2 regions of the Priestia sp. JNUCC 25 genome follow, and region 2 is predicted to be linked to the other one. Evidence: riboswitches for the same ligand, from Rfam matches in the RefSeq annotation. Region 2 holds a riboswitch; the other holds the start of a gene.
The links. Region 2 has a riboswitch for glycine ahead of JNUCC25_RS01995 (amino acid permease). Riboswitches for the same ligand answer to the same signal wherever they lie in the genome.
Positions count from the first base shown of each region.

Region 1 (3,499 bases), 1.1 Mb from region 2:
CAATTTCTTTTAACGGCTCGATTTGTCCGTAGAAATTTGGGTATTGGACAATAACAGCTGCCACGTCACTCCCCATCTCTTTTTCCAATGCAATCATATCTGTTACTCCGTCTGCTGCAGGGATTTCTACCACTTCAATGTATTGACCCTTCGCATACGTTTTTAACACATCTTTTGACTCAGGGTGAACAGCCGCAGAGACAAGTACTTTTTTCTTTTTTGTTTGACCCGCACTGAGCATAGCGGCTTCTGCTAAAGCAGTTCCTCCGTCATACATAGAAGAATTAGCCACGTCCATCCCCGTTAACTCACAAATCATTGTTTGAAATTCAAAGATGGCCTGAAGTTCTCCTTGAGAAATTTCTGGTTGATACGGAGTATAGGCCGTATAAAATTCCGAACGAGAAATAACATGATCAACAATAACCGGCATGTAATGATCGTAAACTCCTGCTCCTAAAAAAGAAGCATAGTCTTTTAAATGAGCATTTTTAGCAGCCATACTATTTAATTCTTTTAACAGCTGAGGCTCTGAAGCCGCTTTTTTAATATTGTATTCTCCTTGAAAACGAACGCGCTGCGGAATATCTGAAAATAAATCATCAACAGATGAAACACCAATTGCTGCTAACATTTGCTGCTGATCTTGTTCTGTCATTGGTAAATAGCGATGTAACATGTTAAATTCCTCCCCAAAGCTTACTTTGAACGTTTATAAAAAGGTGTTGAAACCACTTTTGCTTTTAAGCGTTTTTTTCGAACCTGCACTTCTACTTCCTGACCAAGCTCTGAATACTCTGCTGACAATAGCGCTAAACCGATGTTTTTCTTTAATGTCGGTGACTGTGTACCTGTTGTCACAAATCCAATTTGTTCTTCATCTGCAAATACTTCGTAACCGTGTCTTGGTATACCTTTATCAATCATTTCAATTCCTACCAGTTTACGAGGTGCCCCGCTTTCACGCTGTTCTTTTAACACTTCTTTTCCAATAAAGCTGTCTTTGTTCGTTTTTACTGCAAATCCAATTCGAGCTTCAATGGGCGTAATATCTTTTGAAAGCTCTTGGCCATATAAAGCCAAAGTAGCTTCAAAACGAAGCGTATCGCGAGCTCCTAATCCGCAAGGCAGCACACCTTCATCACTGCCTGCTTCTAAAATAGCCGTCCACAAGTGAGAGGCGTCAGCTGAAGAACAATAAATTTCAAAGCCGTCTTCCCCGGTGTACCCAGTACGTGAAACGAGAGCTTTTACATTCGCTACTTCTACATCATCAGCAAATGTAAATGGCTTTAATAAAGATAAATTTTCGTTCGTTAACGTTTGTAAAACTTTTTCTGCTACAGGACCTTGTAAAGCTAGCTGCGCAGTTTCATCAGACTGATTAACGAGCGTTACATCTCCTTGTTTGTGAGACACCAGCCACTCATAGTCTTTTTGAATATTAGCAGCGTTTACGACTAGCAAATACTCTTGATCTGCTTTTTTATAAATCAGCAAATCATCTACCGTGCCTCCGTCTTCATAACACATAGCCGTATACTGTGCTTTTCCATCTACGAGGGTAGAAACGTCATTTGTCATCGTGTGCTGAAGAAAAGCTAAGCTATCAGCTCCTGTTACAAGAATTTCTCCCATATGAGAGACATCAAAAAGGCCTGCCTTTGTACGTACAGCTTCATGCTCTTCTTTAATAGAAGAAAATTGAACGGGAAGAGCCCATCCTCCAAAATCAATTGTTTTGGCACCATATTTTTGATAGGTATCATAAAGCGGCGTTTTGTGTAATTCTGTTGTCATATTTATGTCCTCCTCTTTTTCACGTGAAACTTTTCATAACGGGGAGTTTTCAAATAGTGTGGGGATCACTACGTATCCAAACAAAAAAGGACAGAAAACCCCCTACTGTATTTAGTAGGAAGTCTCTGTCCTTTTCACCTGAAAGTTTACCTATAAACGAATAGGTTTGCCTCGTGGGTGGTCTATAAACGCATAGACACTCTCCAGAGCTGCGTCAAACAAGAGTCTTTTTGCCTGAGAGATTCACAATTTTATTGCTTGCTCCTTCGGCGCTACATTCAAGTAGTCTCTCCCCGTGTCGTCATTCGCTTCTATAAAGTTGGTAAAGTTGGGCATACTACTGAAAGATGTATCTATCTTTATTCACACAATCATTTGTAAAGTGCTAATCTATTTTCTTTTTCAAATTTTCTAAATATATTTTTATCCTACCTGATTCTTATCATTTGTTCAATAAAAATTTTTTACAAAGGAGCATTTTTATCATGAAAGTGAAATTAAACATCGATGAAACATGGGAAGCAGCCTTCTCAACTAAATTGGAGCAAGACGGCCCTTGGTCTGCATGGGATTTGTATAAACTTGCCTATGAAATAGAAGACCAAACGCTTATCTCAGAATTTGAAGGACTACAAAGCCCAAAACATCTAGCTGATTTAACGCCGCTTCCTCATCAGCTCGAAGTAGCCAAACAAGTAGTTGAAACAATGAATGGGAAAGCCATTTTAGCAGATGAAGTAGGACTGGGGAAAACGATTGAAGCAGGGTTAATTTTGAAGGAATATATGATTCGCGGACTTGTTAAAAAAGTTCTCATTTTAGTTCCAGCTTCGCTTGTTTCACAGTGGGCTATGGAATTGAATCAAAAATTTTATATTCCCGCAGTCCCTCAAAGAAAATCATATGTGTGGGATCAGTGTGACATCGTTGTGTCTTCAATTGATACAGCAAAACGTTCTCCTCATCGAGAAATTGTGCTTGAACAAGACTACGACCTCATCATCATTGATGAAGCTCATAAACTTAAAAACAACAAAACAAAAAACTATGAATTTGTGCAAAGTCTAAAAAAGAAATTTTGTCTGTTGCTAACCGCAACACCGATTCAAAATCGAATTGAAGAAATTTTTAACTTGGTCTCTCTTTTAAAGCCTGGCCATCTCGGCAATAAAGACTATTTCGAAGAATTATTTTCCGCTAAAAAACGCTCTTTGCAAAACGATGAACACTTAAAAGAGCTTGTTAACAAAGTTATGATTCGAAATCGCCGCCACGATACGGGTATCGAATGGACGAAGCGAATTGTTCAAACCATTCCTGTTGAATTCTCGCCAAAAGAACGCGAGCTGTACGATGCGATTACGTCTTTTAAAGGAAACGGACTGCACCCTTCAAGCGCTTTTTCAATTTTAACCCTGCAGCGAGAGGCCTGCAGCAGCCGTGAAGCGGTGTATATGACATTAAAAAACATGCTTGAACGTCAGGAAGATCAAAACAGCGCATTAACGGAACATATGATCACTCCGTTAATGGAACTACTTCAGCAAGTGCCGCAAAATGCAAAAGCAGAAAAAGTGCTAGAGCTCGTTCAGAAAATTGATGATAAAGTCATTATTTTTACTGAGTACAGAGCAACTCAACTGTATTTACAGTGGTATTTAAAACAGCATGGAATTACCTCTGTACCTTTTAGAGGCGG
Region 1 is NZ_CM132211.1:4,291,387-4,294,885, forward strand. Features, by position in the region: gene gcvPA (aminomethyl-transferring glycine dehydrogenase subunit GcvPA) at 1-679, opposite strand, end outside; gene gcvT (glycine cleavage system aminomethyltransferase GcvT) at 700-1,800, opposite strand; glycine riboswitch at 2,013-2,105, opposite strand; gene JNUCC25_RS22520 (DEAD/DEAH box helicase) at 2,286-3,499, shown strand, end outside.
Region 1: it holds a riboswitch for glycine, as region 2 does, so the genes downstream of both, gcvT (glycine cleavage system aminomethyltransferase GcvT) here and JNUCC25_RS01995 (amino acid permease) in region 2, are expected to answer to the same signal.

Region 2 (3,499 bases):
CGCTTCTTGAAAATATTTTCTTTTACTTAAGTTCACATGTTTCATATTCTTTAAATCATTCGGGTAATAATGCTCAACATACCCTTTTACATTAAAAATGGTTCCGCTATCGATATACGGTGAAATATTAACTATTTTCTGCAATTCTTCGTCTATTTCTTGTTCATCATCCGATAAAAAAATAGGATCTTGCTGTACCTCGTCTCCCAGGCTCCAAATATCTTTAATGACGACGTTAATTTGCTCTTTCATTCTCTTGACGGTTTTATCAGTTACCTGTCGATATTGATTTTGAGAAATATTAGGCAGCATCACTCTTGAAACAATAAACATTAGCGTCAGTACGGTACAAATAAGAAGCACATTAATCGTGAAGATTTTCCAAAACGTATGAGATTTAAACCATTTCATGTTTGTTCACCTTAATCTAATGAAGTCTACCTCCATTGTACTGCAAAATGAAAACTTTTCCATATAAATGACGGAATTCCATCTTTAGACACAGAAGAAAAGCAATTTGTTCTACATTCCTATCAGAAAACTATGAGCTTTCTCACTGTGTTTTCTGTTAGAACAAATTTTTAGTTTTCTTCTATAAACTTTGCTTCCTGCATTTTATTCATGCAGTAGAAATCAATTATTTATCCTCCACTAAAAAGACCTCATCACGGAGTGATGAGGTCAGAAATTTACTATATTCTTTTATAAAAAATCATGTTTATTCCCTGCTGATTTTCTAGCCTTTAAAGATTTATTTTCTTTTTCCTTCTAGTCCAGTAAAAAATAAATAAGAGAATAAACCAAACGGGCGTCAACAATAAGGCTGGGCGCGTCGCGTCAGAAAACAGCATAATAAAAAGAATCACCGCAAACAAAGCTAGCACAACATAGTTTATAAATGGTGTTAACGGTGCTTTAAATGCTGATGCTGCATGCAGCTGCGGACGCGTCTTTTTATACCTTAGATGGCAAATAAGAATGATACTCCACACCCAAATAAAACAAATAGCGCTAATGGTCGTGACGATGCCGAAAGCTTGGTCTGGTATAAGTTTGCTTAAAAGAGCTCCCGCTGAGATGACCAGCGTAGATACAAACAATCCGTTGCTTGGTACGTGGTTTTTGTTCAGTTTTGCAAACTTAGATGGCCCTTGGTCATTTTTACTTAAATTATATAAGATACGGCTTGTTGAAAACATTCCGCTATTACAAGCAGAAGCGGCTGAAGTTAATACAACAAAATTAATAATTCCAGCAGCAAGCGGAATTCCGACTAAACTAAAGGTTTTAACAAATGGGCTTTCTGCTGCATTTAATTCCATCCACGGGTTAATAAATAAAAGGACAATAAGCGCCCCAACATAGAAAAATAAGATTCGCAGCGGAATTTTATTAATGGCCGATGGAATATTTTTTTGGGGATTTGATGTTTCTGCTGCCGATACCCCTACCAATTCAACCCCGACGTATGCGAATATAACCATTTGGAATGAAAGTAAGAAACCTGAAACCCCATTTGGAAACAGTCCTCCGTGATTCCAAATGTTTTGAACAGTAACGGATCCCGCGTCTGTTTTAAATCCCATTACCAGCAAAATAACGCCAATAATAATTAATGCAAGAATCGTAATAACCTTTATTAAAGCAAACCAAAACTCTAATTCTCCAAATAATTTTACGGTTAATAAATTAAGACCTAATAAAATGATTACACAAATAAGTGCGGGAATCCACTGAGGAATATTGAACCAATATTTCACATATACGCCAACTGCAATCACATCAGCCATAGCTGTCATAATCCAGCAAAACCAGTAGGTCCATCCCGTTACAAATGACGCCCACGGTCCAAGATACTCTTCAGCAATATCTGTTAACGATTGATAACCTGCTTTAGACAGCAGTAGTTCTCCTAGCGCTCTCATCACAAAGAAAAGCGCAATACCAACAATTAAATAAGCAAAGATGATAGAGGGACCTGCAAGCTGTATTGCTTTACCAGAACCTAAAAACAAGCCCGTACCAATGGTTCCCCCAATCGCGATTAGCTGAACATGACGATTGGATAAATCCCTCTTTAATTCTCGTTGTTCCAACTCTAACTCCTCCTAACAATAAAACCTTTGATGCGATCGTGCGGACTACAAATAAAGTCCAATAAAAAAAAGAGATTGGATGCGCTCCAATCTCATGGTCATAAGAATAACAAATATTAAGGTACATGCTACCAATTAGTAACATGCCAAATAAATATCCGGTACTCTTCTGTCCTTTTGCCTGAGATTGTGAACCCTTCGGCGTCGCGAAACTATCGCGATCTCTCCAGAAGCTGCTCCTGCTATAGTGTGATCCATAGCAATCATAGCTTTCTACGTATTAATTTTTTCAATCAATAGAATGACTGTCGAATAGTTGTTTATTCTAATACCAGTTAGATGCTTTGTCAACAGGAAAGATTACTTTCATTTATTTACCTTCTTCGACAGAAGGTAATTGAACAGTTTCAATCGTCAACTTAGTATCCTTTTCCTCGCGCTACCTGAGTCCTTGCGGGAACCTGAACACATTAAACGGATCATACTTTTTGTTCACTCTTTCTAATCTCTCTGCGTTGTCTCCAAAATACTCACGTTCGTAGTTTCTCAGGTTGCTGATAGGAAAATTCACATAGGAATCTACCGTAATACTTTTAATATATTCAAATCGCTTGCGAAGCCAATCTCTGTTTGCTCTTGCAAATACATCTTCTGTCCAGACAGACTGAAACCCCATAATATATCTGGCGTTTCTGTAGAAAAAAGCCGTTTCTCTTTTACCAACACGGCGAATTTCTCCTCCTAGTGCATAAAAAGAAATCGCATCATACACGGAACCTTCTGCCGGACGCTGTATGAGATCTGCAAGATTTTCAAGCTCACCACGTGAATAGCTTCTGTGCACAAATCTTCCCGTTGACTTAAATTTTTCAGATGGAGGATAGGTTGCTTCTATTTTTTTTACCGCTTCAAGAAAAGATAATGATTCCAGCTCTACTTGAAACCTTTCTACTTCTGCAAAAGGCTGCAAAATCTCCCGAGCTCTTTCTGGGGAGCCGTAAAAGAATCCGTTTGCAAATATGCCTAACCCTTCTCCTCCTGCATTATAAAATGCTTGCAACTAGCTTCATACGTTTGTCCAGTTTGGGCAGCCAGTTTTGCCATATATTCATCACTTGTGCCTGCTTCTCCTTTGTAGTACCTACATAAAAGAATCGAACGAGCGTCACAGAGCTGTTCGTGGGCTTTGGAAGCTGAAACGTCATGCTTACCACAACGCCAAAGTTACCGCCACCGGCACCGCGGCATGCCCAAAAAAGATCCGCGTTACACGATTTGTTTGCCTTAATGAGCCTTCCTTCATAATTGACTAATTCTAGCTCTATCAAGCTGTCGCACCCTAACCCGTAAAGTCTGCTCGAAAGTCCCCAGCCTCCACCAAGTGTAAAGCCAGATACCCCAAC
Region 2 is NZ_CM132211.1:374,775-378,273, reverse strand. Features, by position in the region: gene JNUCC25_RS02000 (PAS domain-containing sensor histidine kinase) at 1-411, opposite strand, end outside; gene JNUCC25_RS01995 (amino acid permease) at 744-2,096, opposite strand; glycine riboswitch at 2,256-2,336, opposite strand; partial or broken gene JNUCC25_RS01990 (FAD-binding oxidoreductase) at 2,536-3,499, opposite strand, start outside.